DNA from 2 places in the Gracilimonas sp. B-17 genome. Region 1 is predicted to be linked to the other one. Evidence: riboswitches for the same ligand, from Rfam matches in the RefSeq annotation. Region 1 holds a riboswitch; the other holds the start of a gene.
What was found. A riboswitch is a leader RNA that binds a small molecule or an ion and turns the genes downstream of it on or off. The one in region 1 is predicted to bind S-adenosylmethionine.
Positions count from the first base shown of each region.

Region 2: linked by a shared signal. The riboswitch ahead of AC13FX_RS13665 (homocysteine S-methyltransferase family protein) and the one ahead of AC13FX_RS06375 (O-acetylhomoserine aminocarboxypropyltransferase/cysteine synthase family protein) in region 1 are both predicted to bind S-adenosylmethionine.

Region 1 is NZ_JBSXOA010000011.1:351,281-358,956, reverse strand. Features, by position in the region: gene mutS (DNA mismatch repair protein MutS) at 1-2,040, shown strand, start outside; gene era (GTPase Era) at 2,144-3,034, shown strand; SAM riboswitch class I at 3,374-3,513, shown strand; gene AC13FX_RS06375 (O-acetylhomoserine aminocarboxypropyltransferase/cysteine synthase family protein) at 3,667-4,995, shown strand; gene metX (homoserine O-acetyltransferase MetX) at 5,180-6,229, shown strand; gene AC13FX_RS06365 (homoserine dehydrogenase family protein) at 6,226-7,314, shown strand; gene AC13FX_RS06360 (hypothetical protein) at 7,357-7,676, opposite strand, start outside.
Region 2 is NZ_JBSXOA010000012.1:1,214,696-1,222,371, reverse strand. Features, by position in the region: gene AC13FX_RS13690 (alpha-ketoacid dehydrogenase subunit alpha/beta) at 1-998, opposite strand, end outside; gene AC13FX_RS13685 (deoxyhypusine synthase family protein) at 1,024-1,998, opposite strand; gene speB (agmatinase) at 1,995-2,855, opposite strand; gene AC13FX_RS13675 (type III PLP-dependent enzyme domain-containing protein) at 2,848-4,254, opposite strand; gene AC13FX_RS13670 (BamA/TamA family outer membrane protein) at 4,487-6,148, shown strand; SAM riboswitch class I at 6,322-6,443, shown strand; gene AC13FX_RS13665 (homocysteine S-methyltransferase family protein) at 6,495-7,496, shown strand; gene metH (methionine synthase) at 7,668-7,676, shown strand, end outside.

The DNA of each region.
Region 1 (7,676 bases):
GACCTGTTAACAGATCATTTTGAAACCCATTCACTGAAAGGGTTTGGGGTTGAAGATCTCGAGATCGCCCATGTTGCAGCCGGTGCTCTCATGCATTATATGCAGGAAACCCAAAAGGCCTATTTACGTCACTTGCGCAGACTGTATGCTTATGAAAGCAATGAATTCATGAGCCTGGATGCAGCAACAAAACGAAATTTAGAGCTGACCGCCAGTATTCAGGAAGGTGGTACTGAAGGTACACTCATCTCCATTCTTGATGATACCTGTACAGCTATGGGAGGCCGGTTGCTCAGACGATGGATCATGCGTCCCCTTAAACGACTCAAGCCCATACAACAGCGACTCGATTCTGTTGAAACGTTGTATGAGAATAACGAGATCAGAAATACTCTGAGAGAAGAACTGGAGCAGATCGGAGACATGGAGCGGCTTATCTCACGCATTTGTGTGGGGCGCACCAATGCCCGCGATGTCGTTCAGCTGAAATTATCCCTGTCTCAGATCCCAAGACTTAAAAGTCAGATCGCCTCTATTGATGATCCGCTGCTTCAGGACATATCAGGGCGATTGAAATTACTGATCGAGGTTCAGGAAAGGATCAACACGGCTCTTAAGGATGATCCCCCCGCCAGTGTGCGTGATGGAGGCATGATCGAAGAAGGATTTAACGATGAACTGGATGAATTGCGGGATATTGCCAAGAATGGTAAGAAGTACATTGCCCAGATCAAGGATGAACTTGCCAAAGAACATAATATCTCATCCCTAAAGATCGGTTATAACAAAGTGTTCGGTTACTACATTGAAGTGACCAATACCCACAAAGATAAGGTGCCCGATACCTTTATTCGCAAGCAAACCCTTGTAAATTCTGAGCGATATATCACCCCTGAGTTGAAAGAGGTTGAAGAAAAAGTTCTTTCAGCAGAAGAGCGCAGTAAAACGCTGGAATACGAGCTTTTTGAAGAGATCCGGCTTTATGTTTCTGACTTTGCGGATGAAATTCAGCAAGTATCACATGCTGTAGCAGAATTGGATTGTTTACAGGGTTTTGCTGAGGTGGCATTCAGAAACAATTATGCCAAACCGCAAGTTGGTGACCATGAGGAAGTGGATATCAAGAAAGGACGGCATCCGGTCGTTGAGAGGTCTCTGCCGATGGGTGAACCGTTCATTCCGAATGATATCAAACTTGATACAGAGAACGAGCAGATCCTGATCATTACCGGACCGAACATGGCCGGTAAAAGTATCATCTTGCGGCAAACCGGACTGATCGTACTGCTTGCTCAGGTTGGAAGTTTTGTTCCGGCAAAATCTGCCAATATCGGCCTGGTTGATAAGATCTTTACTCGTGTGGGAGCCTCCGATAACCTGGCAGCCGGCGAAAGTACCTTTCTGGTTGAAATGAATGAGGCAGCCAATATCCTGAACAATGCCACTCCTAGATCACTGATACTGCTGGATGAGGTAGGTCGCGGAACTTCCACTTTTGACGGTTTGAGTATTGCCTGGTCACTGGCCGAATATCTACATAATCATGCTCCGGTTGCGGCAAAGACCTTGTTTGCCACACATTATCACGAACTGAATGAACTCGAACAAATGTACGACCGGATCAGGAATTATAATGTTCAGGTCAAAGAACATGACGGCAAAGTGGTATTCTTACGCAAACTCATCAAGGGTGGAGCCGATCACAGCTATGGTATTCAGGTAGCCGATATGGCCGGGCTACCACAAGTGGTCATTGAGCGTGCCAAGGAGATCCTGAAAAACCTGGAGAGTCACAGCCTGGATATCACTAATAAAAACGGATCAATAGAAAAAGAAGCTTCCTTCAAAAAAGAGGCGTCCAAAAATTTATCTGAGAAAGTTGAAAAACAGCCTGAAACTTCTCAAATGACGATGTTTCAAACACATGTGGATCCCAGAATTGAAACCGTATTGAATAAACTGGAAGCCACCGACCCGAATCGCATGACTCCAATTGAAGCTTTAATGATGATCACGGAATTGAAGAAACTCGTGGATTAGATGGTGTTGTGGTGTTACAGTGTTACGGATCTTAAAGTCATCCGTAACACTGTAACACCGTCGCCACTTTAACACTAATAACTCTGAGTTCTAAATATAAGATATGCCCGAAACCAAACCACACAAATCCGGATACGTTGCCATCATAGGGAAACCCAATGCGGGTAAATCAACCCTGATGAATTACATACTGGGTGCCAAGATCTCTATCACTACCCATAAAGCCCAAACGACCCGGCACCAGATCGTTGGCATCTATTCCGATGAGGATACACAGATTGTTTTCCTGGATACCCCCGGGGTGATCTCACCGAAATATGAGCTTCAAAAAGCCATGATGAAAACCGTGGAACGCGCACGTTCGGATGCAGATGTCATTCTTTTCATTCATGACCCAATGGATAAACATCCTACTGATGATGTGATCGAACTGATCAGGTCCATCAACAAGCCGATCTATTTAGTGGTCAATAAAATGGATGTGGCCAATGAAGAGAAAGCCCGAAAATCAGCTGAGGAGATCCAGGAAAAATTAAAGATTCGATCTACCCATTTTGTTTCGGCCACGGCGGGAACCGGCGTAAAGGAACTGATGGAAGACATTCGTGCCAGCCTGCTACCCGGACCTCCCTTCTATCCAAAAGAAGACCTCAGTGAGCACCCGGTTCGATTTTTTGTTTCAGAGTTAGTACGTGAGCAGATCTTTCTTCAGTTTCATCAGGAGATTCCCTACTCCTGTACAGTTGAAGTGGTTTCTTATGATGCAGAACCTGACATCGACCGGATACATGCTGATATCATCGTGAATCAAAAATCCCAGAAAGGCATGCTGATCGGCAAAGGTGGCTCAGCCATCAAAGAACTGGGTATTGAAGCCCGTAAATCGATCGAGGAATTTATTGGCAAGCAGGTTTATCTGGAGCTGCATGTGAAAGTCCGGGAAAAATGGAGAGAGAAGGAGGGTTGGGTTCGGAACCTGGGATATGGGAAATAGATCATGATTTTAACGCTCAATAAAACCCTCAATGCTATTTCACTCTTCTAACATTGCAGGACCCGATCTGACTTGAAAATTCAGTCAAATCAAACACATCCACCACAATAAATTTTTAATTTGCACCAACCAAAATCTTACCATAGCTTTTAAGCGTGAAATTAATAAGTCAAAATATCACCAGCTCTTGTTCTATGATGTGTTGCATGTATATGTGCATGACACAGACATAAGGGCATTGGTATAAACCGAGGATCGTTAACAAGCCCTTTTGAATGTAACACAGAAGGGCTTTTTTAGTGACTTTAATTTTCAACGTTCTTTAAACATACTGTTGCATTCTCATTACGAAAGGTGGAGGGATCAGGTCCTGTGAAGCCTTGGCAACCGTTTCCCGCTCATAAACATTTATGTGCGGGGGAAAAGGTGCCACATCCTGTTCCGCACATAACTTGTTATGTGCAGGGAAAAGATGAGTTCGATAAGACCCGGTTTTTGTAAGAAAAGCCTCTTTCGGATTCATCTCTGAAAGAGGCTTTTTTTGTTAGTTCAAATTAAGTCTCGCAGAGGAGGATCATCAGTTTTGAAGATTCAAAACAAACAACTAACACTTACTCAAACAACCAATTATCATGAGCAACGAAAAAGATACACGAGACTTCAAATTCGAAACCCTGCAGCTTCACGCCGGTCAGGAACCTGATTCAGAAACAGGTTCCCGCGCAGTACCAATTTATCAAACCACGTCCTACAATTTTGACAGTACCGAACACGCCGCCAACCTTTTTGCCTTGAGGGAATTCGGGAACATCTACACCAGGATCATGAATCCCACCACTGATGTTTTTGAAAAAAGACTGGCTGCCCTGGAAGGTGGAACGGCAGCAGTGGCAACAGCATCCGGGCAGGCTGCTCAGTTTCTGGCTATTACGAACTTAGCCAACGCCGGAGACAATATCGTTTCCACTCAATTCCTTTACGGTGGCACCTACAATCAGTTCAAGAATTCCCTTCCCCGGCTTGGGATCAATGTCCACTTTGCTGAAGAAGAAACCGTAGAGGCGTACGCCAAACACATCGATGAGAACACCAAGGCGATCTATGTGGAGTCGATCGGCAATCCTCGAGGAAACATCGCTGATTTTGAAGGGCTTTCAACTCTCGCCAAAGAACACGGAATTCCTTTAGTCGTTGATAACACCTTTGGCGCCGGCGGAGCATTGGTTCAACCCTTAAAACACGGAGCTAATATTGTTACTGCCTCAGCCACCAAATGGATCGGTGGCCACGGCACCTCCATCGGAGGGGTGATCGTGGATGGCGGTAACTTCAACTGGGGGAATGGAAAATTTCCAGGACTCAGTGAGCCCTCTCCTTCTTACCACGGATTAAACTTTTGGGAAGTATTTGGGGAAGACGGTCCGTTTGGGAATATTGCCTTCGCTATTCGGGCACGGGTTGAAGGCCTGCGTGACTTCGGCCCATCCCAATCACCGTTCAACAGTTTCCTCTTGCTACAAGGACTAGAAACACTGTCGCTAAGAGTAGAGCGCCATAATGAAAACGCCCGAAAACTTGCGAACTGGCTCAAGGATCATGAAGCTGTGGAGTGGATCAACTATACCGGACTGCCTGAACATGAGTATCACGAAAGGGCAAAAAAATATCTGAGAAACGGGCAGTTTGGGTCTGTTTTCACTTTTGGTGTAAAAGGAGGCTATGATGCTGCACGCGAGTTCATTGAGAATACAAAGTTATCAAGTCATGTGGCAAACATTGGGGATGCCAAAACGCTTGTCATCCATCCGGCCTCAACCACGCACCAGCAGCTCAATGAGGTTGAACAGAAAGCCAGTGGCGTAAAGGGTGACCTTATTCGTGTATCGGTTGGTATCGAACATATCGATGATATCATTGAAGATTTCAAAAAGGCCTTTGCCAAACTGCAGGTAACCGCATAATTCTACCATTGTACTCCATTGCGGATGTGGTGGAAATCCATGTCCGCTTTTATCAAACAAACCTCAGGAGAACCTGCGAGCGTCCAACGGTCCTCGCAGCGTTCGGCTTTAAATTTATTACCTATACACGCAACGCTCGCAGGTCCTATCGGACGCTTCGAGGTTGCTCACTTACAGAATAAATATGAACAAAGGAATAGCAGTCACAACATTACAGAAAAACTGGACTACAGAATCAGGTCATATTTTCTCTTCAGTAGATATTGCATGGAAAAGCTGGGGAACACTCAATGAAAAACGAGACAATGTGATCCTTATCTGCCATGCCTTAACCGGACATGCTTCGGCTGACGAATGGTTTGGCGGTTTATTTGATCAAGACGGTATCCTCGACCCTGAAGAGCATTTTATTCTTTGCGTCAATGTTCCGGGAAGTTGTTATGGTTCCACCGGTCCCACTTCCATCAACCCTAATACAGGTGCTCCCTGGCAGGCAGATTTCCCTCCCATCACCATCCGGGATATCGTCACATTTCATCAACTCTTGTTTGATGAATGGAATATTCAGGGTATTGAGCTGGTGTTAGGAGGATCCATGGGAGGTATGACAGCCCTTGAGTTTACCCTTATGGATGACAGGGTTAGATCAGCCGCTCTTTTTGTAATGGGGAAAGCTCATTCTCCATGGGCTATTGGTATCAGTGAGGCACAACGGATGGCCATCCGGGCTGATCGAAAATGGAAGCATGGTTATTACGATCCCAAAGATCCTCCCACCAAAGGGATCGAGGCTGCCAGAGCAATGGCTATGATCACCTATCGTACCCCTGAAAACTATGAGGAAAAATTCTCGCGCAGGGTCCATCCTGAGAAACAGATCTATCAGGTAGAATCTTATCTGCAATATCAGGGAAAGAAGCTGGCAAAACGATTTGATGCCAATACCTATGTCATTTTATCTCAGGCTATGGATTCACATGATGTTTCCAGAGATCGGGGAACCTTTAAGGAGGTTCTTGGCAACCTAAAGATACCTGTTTTAGTGGTCGGCTTTGACAGTGATCAGCTTTATCCCATTCATGAACAGAAAGAGCTGGCCGATCTATTGCCGAACAGCACCCTTGCTGAATTAAGCTCACCCTACGGGCATGATGCCTTTCTTATAGAATTCAAACAGCTAAACGCACAATTAAAACCCTTTTTTCGCTCACTCAAAAAATCTCATTCATCATGACACTTGCATTAAAACAAACACACCCTGAAACAAAACCGAACAAGAAAAAGCTTTCCATATTTCTGGCCGGAATCGGCGCAGTAGGCGGAACCCTGCTTGAACAGATCTGGAATTTAGAACATCCCAGATATGATCTCGAGATCGTAGGATTTTGCAATAGCCGATTCACTTGCTGGGAACCGGATGCAGAACAACTCAATGACCCAACAAATATCTGTTGCGGAGCAAACACGGACTGGAACTCTATCCCCAAAAAGATACTGGACAAAGCCGACCACGACCTGGTGTTTGTGGATGCCACCGGGAGTGAACATGTCGCCCGGGTTTACCATGACCTTCTGCAACATGGTATTCATATAGCCACACCCAGTAAACTGGCAAACACCTTTGAACAGGAATACTTTGATACACTCGTGAAGACCTGTAGCGATCATAATTCGCAATACCGGTACGAGACAGCTGTTGGTGCCGGCCTTCCTGTAGTAAGCACCATCAAAACCCTGCTTAACAGCGGGGATGAGATCACAAAAATAGCAGGGGTCGTTTCAGGAACCATGACCTATTTATTTAATCAACTGGAGGCGGGAGTATCTTTCAGTCAGTCGGTTCAAAATGCTAAAACTAACGGCTACTCGGAGCCTGATCCACGCGATGACCTTTCAGGAGAGGACGTTGCGCGCAAGTTTCTCATTCTTGCCCGAATAAGTGGCTATGAATTTGAAAGAGAACAGATCCGGGTTGATTCGCTGGTTCCTGAAAAACTGGTATCTCTGACAACCGATGAATTTCTTCAGAAATTGCCTGATTATGATTCCCATTGGAAAAGCAGAAATGCACAGGCCTTGGTCAACAATAAGAAGTTACGATATGTGGGAGAATTCACCCCGGATGGCATTTCTGTCGGCGTCAGTGAAGTGAAGTCGGATTCTCCCCTATCCCATTTAAAAGGCACCGACAACCTGATACAGATCTATACGCGCAGATATAGCAACTCACCTATTGTGATACAGGGACCGGGCGCCGGAAAAGAGGTTACAGCCGCAGGCGTATTGGGTGACATCATTGATATAGGAGGGTTGGTTTAGGGGGAATTCAAAATGAAAAATTCAAAATTCAAAATTCAAAATTCAGGATAGCAGGTTTTTGGATTGAGGTCCAAATTTATTCAAGGGTTTTTGTTTGCCCGTTCGTTGGGATACAATATTTTGTGATCCTACCTTATCATGGGCATCATTATCCTTGTCAATAATAATTATTCCATGGACATGATTTGGCATCACAATAAATTCACCCAATTTAACAAACGGGAAATGATCCGGTATCTCCAGCCAGCAGGTTTGCGCAATTAACCCAATTTTGGACAACTGCATATTGGCATCTGGATTTGAATCGATCTTATCCTCCGAATTTAACCGTAGTGACGCAAGATTTTGCGTCTCTACGGTGT
Region 2 (7,676 bases), on a different contig from region 1:
TGAGCAGGTATCTCATCTGGTTCCTTGGCGTAGACCCTGTTTAACTCCTTTGATTCATCAAATTCAGGATCTGCAGCCTTCAAAGCTTTGTTAAGATCATCTTTGAAGGATCTGTCGATCTCCCTTGTGATCTCTTCAAAATCTTTGGTATTAAATAAACCTTCCGATTCCATGTAATTCTCGAACCGATGGATAGGGTCTTTTTCAGCCCAGTTCTCAAACAAAATATCTGGGACATAATGTGTGCCGGATGCTTCTTCATGACCCCGCATTCGAAATGTCTTTGCTTCTATAAGTACCGGTTCACCATTCAGAGCAAGTTCCCTTGCTTTACCGACCGTTTCCATTACCTCAAAAATATTGTTGCCATCAATATTAAAACCGTGCATACCGTAGCCTTTGGCTCTATCAGACAAATTTTCGCATGCATATTGCTCGGAAGTGGGAGTAGAGAGTCCGTATCCGTTATTTTCAATGATGAAAACCGCAGGGAGTTTCCAGACGGCGGCTAAGTTCAGTGCTTCGTGGAAGTCCCCCTCACTGGTAGCACCATCACCACAAAAGGAAAATACCACTGCCTTTTCCTGTTTCAATTTTTTGGATAATGCTAAACCATCAGCAACCGGCATCATGGCAGCCAGGTGAGAGATCATTCCAATGATCTTATGGTCGGGAATGCCAAAATGAAATGAACGGTCTCTTCCTTCGGTAAATCCATCAGCTTTACCAAATAATTGGCAAAATAATGGATAGAGTGGCACCTTACGGGAGGTAAAAACACCAAGGTTACGGTGCATCGGCAATATGTAATCTTCAGGCTCTGTTGAAAGGGTTACGCCAACTCCAACCGCTTCCTGTCCAATTCCGGAGAACCATTTGCTGATCTTATTTTGCCTAAGCAGCATTAACATTCGTTCTTCTATTCGCCGGGGTAGAAGAAGATTTTTATAGATGTATAATGCCGTTTCTGAGGATATCTTTTTATCGGTAATTGCCACGCCAAGGTCTGATTTGTGTTAAGTTTTACCAGCCCAATAAGTAAGCAAAAATTAGCGGAGCCACAATAGTGGCATCAGATTCAATAATGAACTTTGGTGTGTCTATTCCAAGTTTTCCCCAGGTGATCTTTTCATTTGGGACAGCTCCTGAGTATGAACCGTAGCTTGTTGTAGAGTCACTGATCTGGCAAAAGTATGACCAAAGAGGTGTATCCGTTAAACCAAGATCTTGTTCCATCATCGGAACCACACATATAGGGAAATCACCGGCAATTCCACCACCGATCTGAAAGAAACCAACTCCGTTTTTAGCATTATTTTTATACCAATCAGCCAGCATCATCATGTATTCAATGCCTGATTTGGTTGCCGAAGGGATGGTTCTGCCTTCAATGCAATGAGATGCAAAGAAATTACCACAAGTTGAGTCTTCCCAACCAGGTACAATGACCGGAATATTTTTTTTAGCAGCAGCGAGGAGCCATGAATTCTTTGGATCGATCTGATAGTCATCTTCAAGGTCACCGCTTAACAAGAGATCATAAAAATACTCGTGCGGGAAATGACGCTCTCCATTCTCAGTGGCTTTAACCCATCGTTTTACAAGATGTTCTTCAATGCGCCGCATGGCTTCTTCTTCAGGAATACAAGTGTCAGTCACTCTATTAAAATGCTGATCCAGTAATTCCTGCTCATCTTCGGGGCTCAGGTCTCTATAATTTGGTATACGTTTGTAGTAATCGTGGGCCACCAGGTTAAAGACGTCTTCTTCTAAATTGGCTCCGGTACAGGTAATGATGTGTACCTTATCCTGTCGTATCATTTCAGCCAGAGAGAGGCCTAATTCTGCAGTACTCATAGCACCGGCCAGGGTGATCATCATCTTTGATCCTGAAATTAGCTGATCCTCGTAACCCTTTGCAGCATCAACCAATGAGGCTGCGTTAAAATGTCTGTAATGATGAGTTATGAAATCTGAAATAGGTCCTTTGTTACTCATGAGTTAGCAAATTTATAGCTTAGCATTTTGTAGTATAATTTGGCGGCAAGAAACTGAGGGGCAGTAAAATTTTCGATCGGGGCAAGTTCTACAATATCAAAACCAACTACATCCTTTTGATCGAATACCTTTTTTAAATACCTGATTAACGTGTTCCAATTCAGTCCCCCGGGTTCAGGCGTGCCGGTAGCCGGCATTATAGATGGATCGAATACATCCAGATCCAGGGTGATGTAAACCCGATCGGTCATTTTACTTATGGAATCATCCATCCAGTCTGTTTGCCCGTACATGTCTTCTGCAAAGTAGCATTTATTCCTGTCCAGATATGGGAGTTCAACAGAATCCATACTTCTTATACCGACCTGGATCAGATTTGTATGCTGTGAGGCATCAAAAACAGCACAGGCATGATTATATGGTGATCCATGAAACTCCGGCCTAAGGTCGGTATGTGCATCTAGCTGCAGGATGGTTACATCCGGGTAGGCTTCATAATAAGCCTTTATAACCCCAATACTTATCGAATGTTCGCCACCAAAAAAGGTCAGAAACTTATCGGTTTTTAAAAGTTCTTTTGTATGGTCATAAACAGCCTTAAACACTGCTTCGGGAGATGAATTCTCTTTGATCGGTTCCAGAATATGAACGCCTTTTTTATAGACTTCGCTATCTGTTTCAATATCGTAGATCTCCATATTTTCCGATGCATCCAAAAATGCATCAAAACCTTTATCGGCTCCTTTTCCCCAAGTGCTGGTACCATCATAGGGAATGGACTGAAGAAGGACGGATGCGTTCTCAAATTTGTTATGATCGCCGGTAATGCCGGCATAAACTGGATCTTGGTTAGTCATTGTATCCTAAAATATTAAGCATGTTATCAACGGTTTGTTCGTCACGATATACGTAATCAAACATATGGCCATTCTCATCCTTATCAACTACAATATGTTTTGGTGAGGGAATGAGGCAATGCTTGATACCGCCATATCCGCTAATGGAATCCTGATAAGCCCCGGTATGGAAGAATCCAATATAGAGTGGTTCTTTCTCATCATTGGAATAAGCGGGCAACAACACTTGTTGGTTGAGTTCTTCAGAATTGTAATAATCTGAATGATCGCAGCTGATACCACCAATATTTACACGCTTATATTGGTTTTCCCATTTATTAAGTGGAAGCAATATGAATTTTTCGTTGATGGACCAGGCATCGGGGATCGTATTCATCAAACTGTTATCAACCAGATACCATAACTCGGTATCATTTTGTTGTTTCTGTTCAAGTACCTGAAAGATTACTGCACCACTTTCACCAACTGTATATTTACCAAATTCAGTGAAAATATCCGGTTCCTCAACATTTGCATCCTGGCAAGCTTCCTGTATGTTCCTTACGATCTCACCGGTGATATATTCGTAATCAAAATCAAAATTCAGGCTGTTTTGGATCGGAAACCCACCGCCAATATTCAAGGCTTTAACGGTTGGGACAAGTTGCTTGATCCTGGTAAATTGACTCAACGCTTTTTTGAACTCGTTCCAGTAATACATAGTATCATTGATTCCGGAATCAACAAAGAAATGTACCATCACCAGCTCTACGTTGTTATTATCGAGTATCTTATCCTTTATAAAATCAATGATCTCACGTTTATTGATCCCTAACCGGGAAGTATAGTAGGAAGCTTGTGGGTCTTCCTCAATAGAAATTCGTAATCCGATCTTAATAGGATGCTCAGTTTCTAATTCTGACAGTTTATCGAGTTCCCTGGCATTATCCAGAACAGTTATTGAATTCCTGAAACCACTGTTGATCAAACGGCCTATCTTTTTGACATAATCATCAGTTTTATATCCATTGTGTACAATGATCTTATCCGAATTGAATACCCCTTTATTATATAGGTTTTGGATAAGATCGATATCAAATGAGGATGAAGTCTCCAATGAAACATTTTCTTTCAAAGCTGTGCGAACCACATGATTAAAATGGCAGCATTTGGTACAGTAACAGAACTCATACTTGCCGGAGTAATTATTTTCATCGATTGCCTTATTAAACCAAAGCCGTGCCTGTGCGATCTTTTCCCTGATCTTAGGGAGGTAGGAGACTTTAAAAGGGGTTCCGTATTTTTGAATGAGTTCATGGAGATCCACACCATTGAAATGTAGAGTACCATCTACCAGCTCAAAACCGTTTTGAGGAAAGTGGTAGGTTTGGTCAATGAGGTCGAAATAGTTATTCTTCATTAGGCAGGGTGCACGTCGTAATTAATTAGTGGGATAACGGGATAAAAAGAACTCAAATATACGAGTTAATTGCAATGGTTTGACAAGCCGTTGATTTTTTTATGTATGTTTTTTCTGAATACCCATGAACAAACCCAGAATAACGAATGCTCATTTTACTCTATGGGCCCTGGGTGTTGGATATTCCTTCCTTCATTCTGCACTAAAGCAAAAATCAATGTAGATTTGGCACATGTACAGCAAGCAAGGTTTCCTATTTATTTGTGTGATGATTTTATCCACGGCCAATTTAAATGCTCAGGAAACCAATTATCGTATCTATGAAAATGGGATCGAGATCACGTATCCGGATTCCCTGGAGAATCGAATAACTGAGGGAATAGCCACAAGTCGTGAAATTTTGATCAAATGGCTTGCCGCAGAAGGTTATTTGAATGCTGAAATTGATTCAATTGGGAGTACCTGTGCTGTGATCACGCGTAATTGCAAATTTCAGCTTCAAAAAATAACGATCAAATATATAGGGGAAACGGATTCGGTACGCACTATTTACCCGGAGATCGATTATACCCAAAACGTACTCCAAAATGAGATACTAAGGTTGATCGTTGAACTGAATCAAGATGGTTATCCATTTGCTAAAAGTGGTATAGAACGTTTTTCACCCGATTACCATGAATGTACCATATCTATTACTCTGCAATTGGATCCAGGAGAAAGATCTGAAGCTGCGGGAATCTATTTCTCCGGACATCGATCTAATTCACAAGAGTATCTGAGGAAAATATCCAGATTTCAGGCAGGGGAAATCATTACCCCGGATTATCTTCGATATTTAAGAGCCAACCTGGTTGCCAGTGAGTTGTTTAATGATGTTGAAGAAGGACAGATATTATTACGAGGTGGAGAGCCGGTGATCGTATTTAAGGTACAGGAACGTACGCTGAATCAATTGGATGGATTACTTGGTTACGTTCCTAATCCCAAGGGAAATGGGCAGATAGTGGGTGATTTGGAGTTATCTTTCTGGAATGTATTAACAGAGGGTAGTGGACTCAGTTTTCAATATCAAAGATTAAGACCCGAAACCAGTGAGCTGGATGTGGGTATTTGGCAGAATTGGATCGGAAGTTTTCCCATTGGTCTTTCAGCAGGCTTTAATATTTATCAGAACGATACGACCTATCAATCGCGACAGTTTCAGTTAGAAGGATCTTATCGAGTCTCAGGGGGTTTCAAACTTATCGGTGGTATCCAATTTCAGTCATCAATATCGGGTTCTGGTTTACCGGTAGTTGTGGAACCGGATGGTAGTAAGCGCACGGCTCGTCTTGGTTTCGAATACACGAACCTTGATCGATACGATGTGCCCACAAAAGGTAATTCCATATCCATAAGCTATGGTATTGCACATAAAGATCTTCAGGATGATTCAACAGGAATTTTTGCACAAAATATTCTGGAGTTGGAAGCCCGGCAATATTTCTCGGTGTTTGATCGTAGTGTGATCGCACTTTCGTTGCATGGGTTTATACTGGAGGCTGACCGTGTAACGCTAAATGATCTGACTCGTTTTGGTGGGGGCAATTCCTTTCGCGGATATGCGGAAGACCAATTCCGGGCGGGACAGTTACTATGGGGTGATGTGGAATATCAGTTTCTATTGGACAGGCAGTCGTTCCTATTCGCATTTGGAGCTTATGGTGCCTACCAACGTCCAATATTATTCAATGAAACCAACAACGATTTCATGAGCACAGGTAAGTTGTACTCCTTAGGTTTTGGTTTGAGTTATCAAACTCGAATAGGGCGTCTCAAATTTACCTATGCTATCTCACCTGAAGAGAATTTTACCAATGGCAAAGTACACTTTGGGGTCAGAACGGAGTTGTAGATTAAAGTGGATTATTCTGGTGCTTCATTTGTCTATGAATTGGTTTAAAAATTTAACCTTAGACCATCAATTGACACCCGCATATTAAGTTTCAATTCAAATTCCGGGATCAGTCTTTATAACATGTTGCTCAGTGGCTCAAAGAGCATTATATTAAATTAGAATTTACTGAATGCTTATAGAGAAAGACTGAGGGATGGGCCCGATGACGTCTTGGCAACCACTTTTTTAAATAGGAGGCAGGTGCCAATTCCCACTCCAAACATAGAGCATTATGTTAGGAGAAAGATAAGCGAGCTGATCACTCACCGACTCTTTCTGTATAAGTTAATCTAATTAGGAAAGAGTGAATATAGAAGACGCATTACAACAGAGAGTTTTGATCCTTGACGGTGCAATGGGCACTATGATACAAAGGTATAAGCTGGATGAGGCCGATTTTCGTGGAAAGCGCTTCAAAGATCATCCTGATGACCTTCAGGGAAATAATGATCTGCTTAGTCTGACGAAACCGGATATTATTCAGGCAATTCATGAAGAATACCTGGAAGCCGGTGCAGACCTGGTTGAAACCAATACATTCAGTGGAACCAGCGTAGCACAGGCAGATTATGGCCTTGAATCGATTGTGTATGAACTAAACAAAAGGTCGGCAGAGATAGCCAAAGAGGCCACCCATAAATTCACCATCAAGAACCCTGATAAACCAAGATTTGTGATCGGTTCAATGGGCCCAACTAATAGAACAGCTTCAATTTCCCCTGAGGTCACCGATCCTGCGTACCGCGCTATTACCTTTGATGAATTGGCAGAAGCCTATAAGGAACAGGCACGAGGTCTCGTTGATGGCGGAGCAGATGCTTTATTGGTTGAAACGATATTTGATACTCTAAATGCTAAAGCGGCACTTTATGCTATTCAGGAACTTTTTGATGAAACTAAGATGCCTATACCTGTGATGGTATCAGGAACTATTACAGATGCATCAGGCAGGACATTATCAGGTCAAACTGTTGAGGCTTTTTTGATCTCCGTTTCTCATGCTCCCATATTGAGTGTAGGATTTAATTGCGCACTGGGTGCTGAACAATTGTTTCCCTATCTGAAAGAACTGGCGAATCGTTCTCCGTTTTATATTAGTGCTTATCCTAATGCCGGACTACCAAACGAATTTGGGGAATACGATCAGGGACCGGAAGAGATGACCAATGAAGTAAAAAAATACCTGGAAGAAGGTATAGTAAATCTTCTCGGTGGTTGTTGCGGAACCACTCCAAAGCATATCTCTAAAATGGCTGAACTCGCAGCTCAGTATGAACCCAGAAAGCTTCAAATAGGGGTGAAGTGATATGAAATTTGATCTAATACATTATCTGACGACTGAAGTTAACCTTATAAACTATAAACAGATTTCTAAGTCGTCCGATGAACCAAAAAGCATGAGCGTTGACAACCATTCGCCGGATGAACTGGGAGTCGACAAATGATGAGCTGGAATTTTAAATATTGTTGTAGCTAAATGAAAACA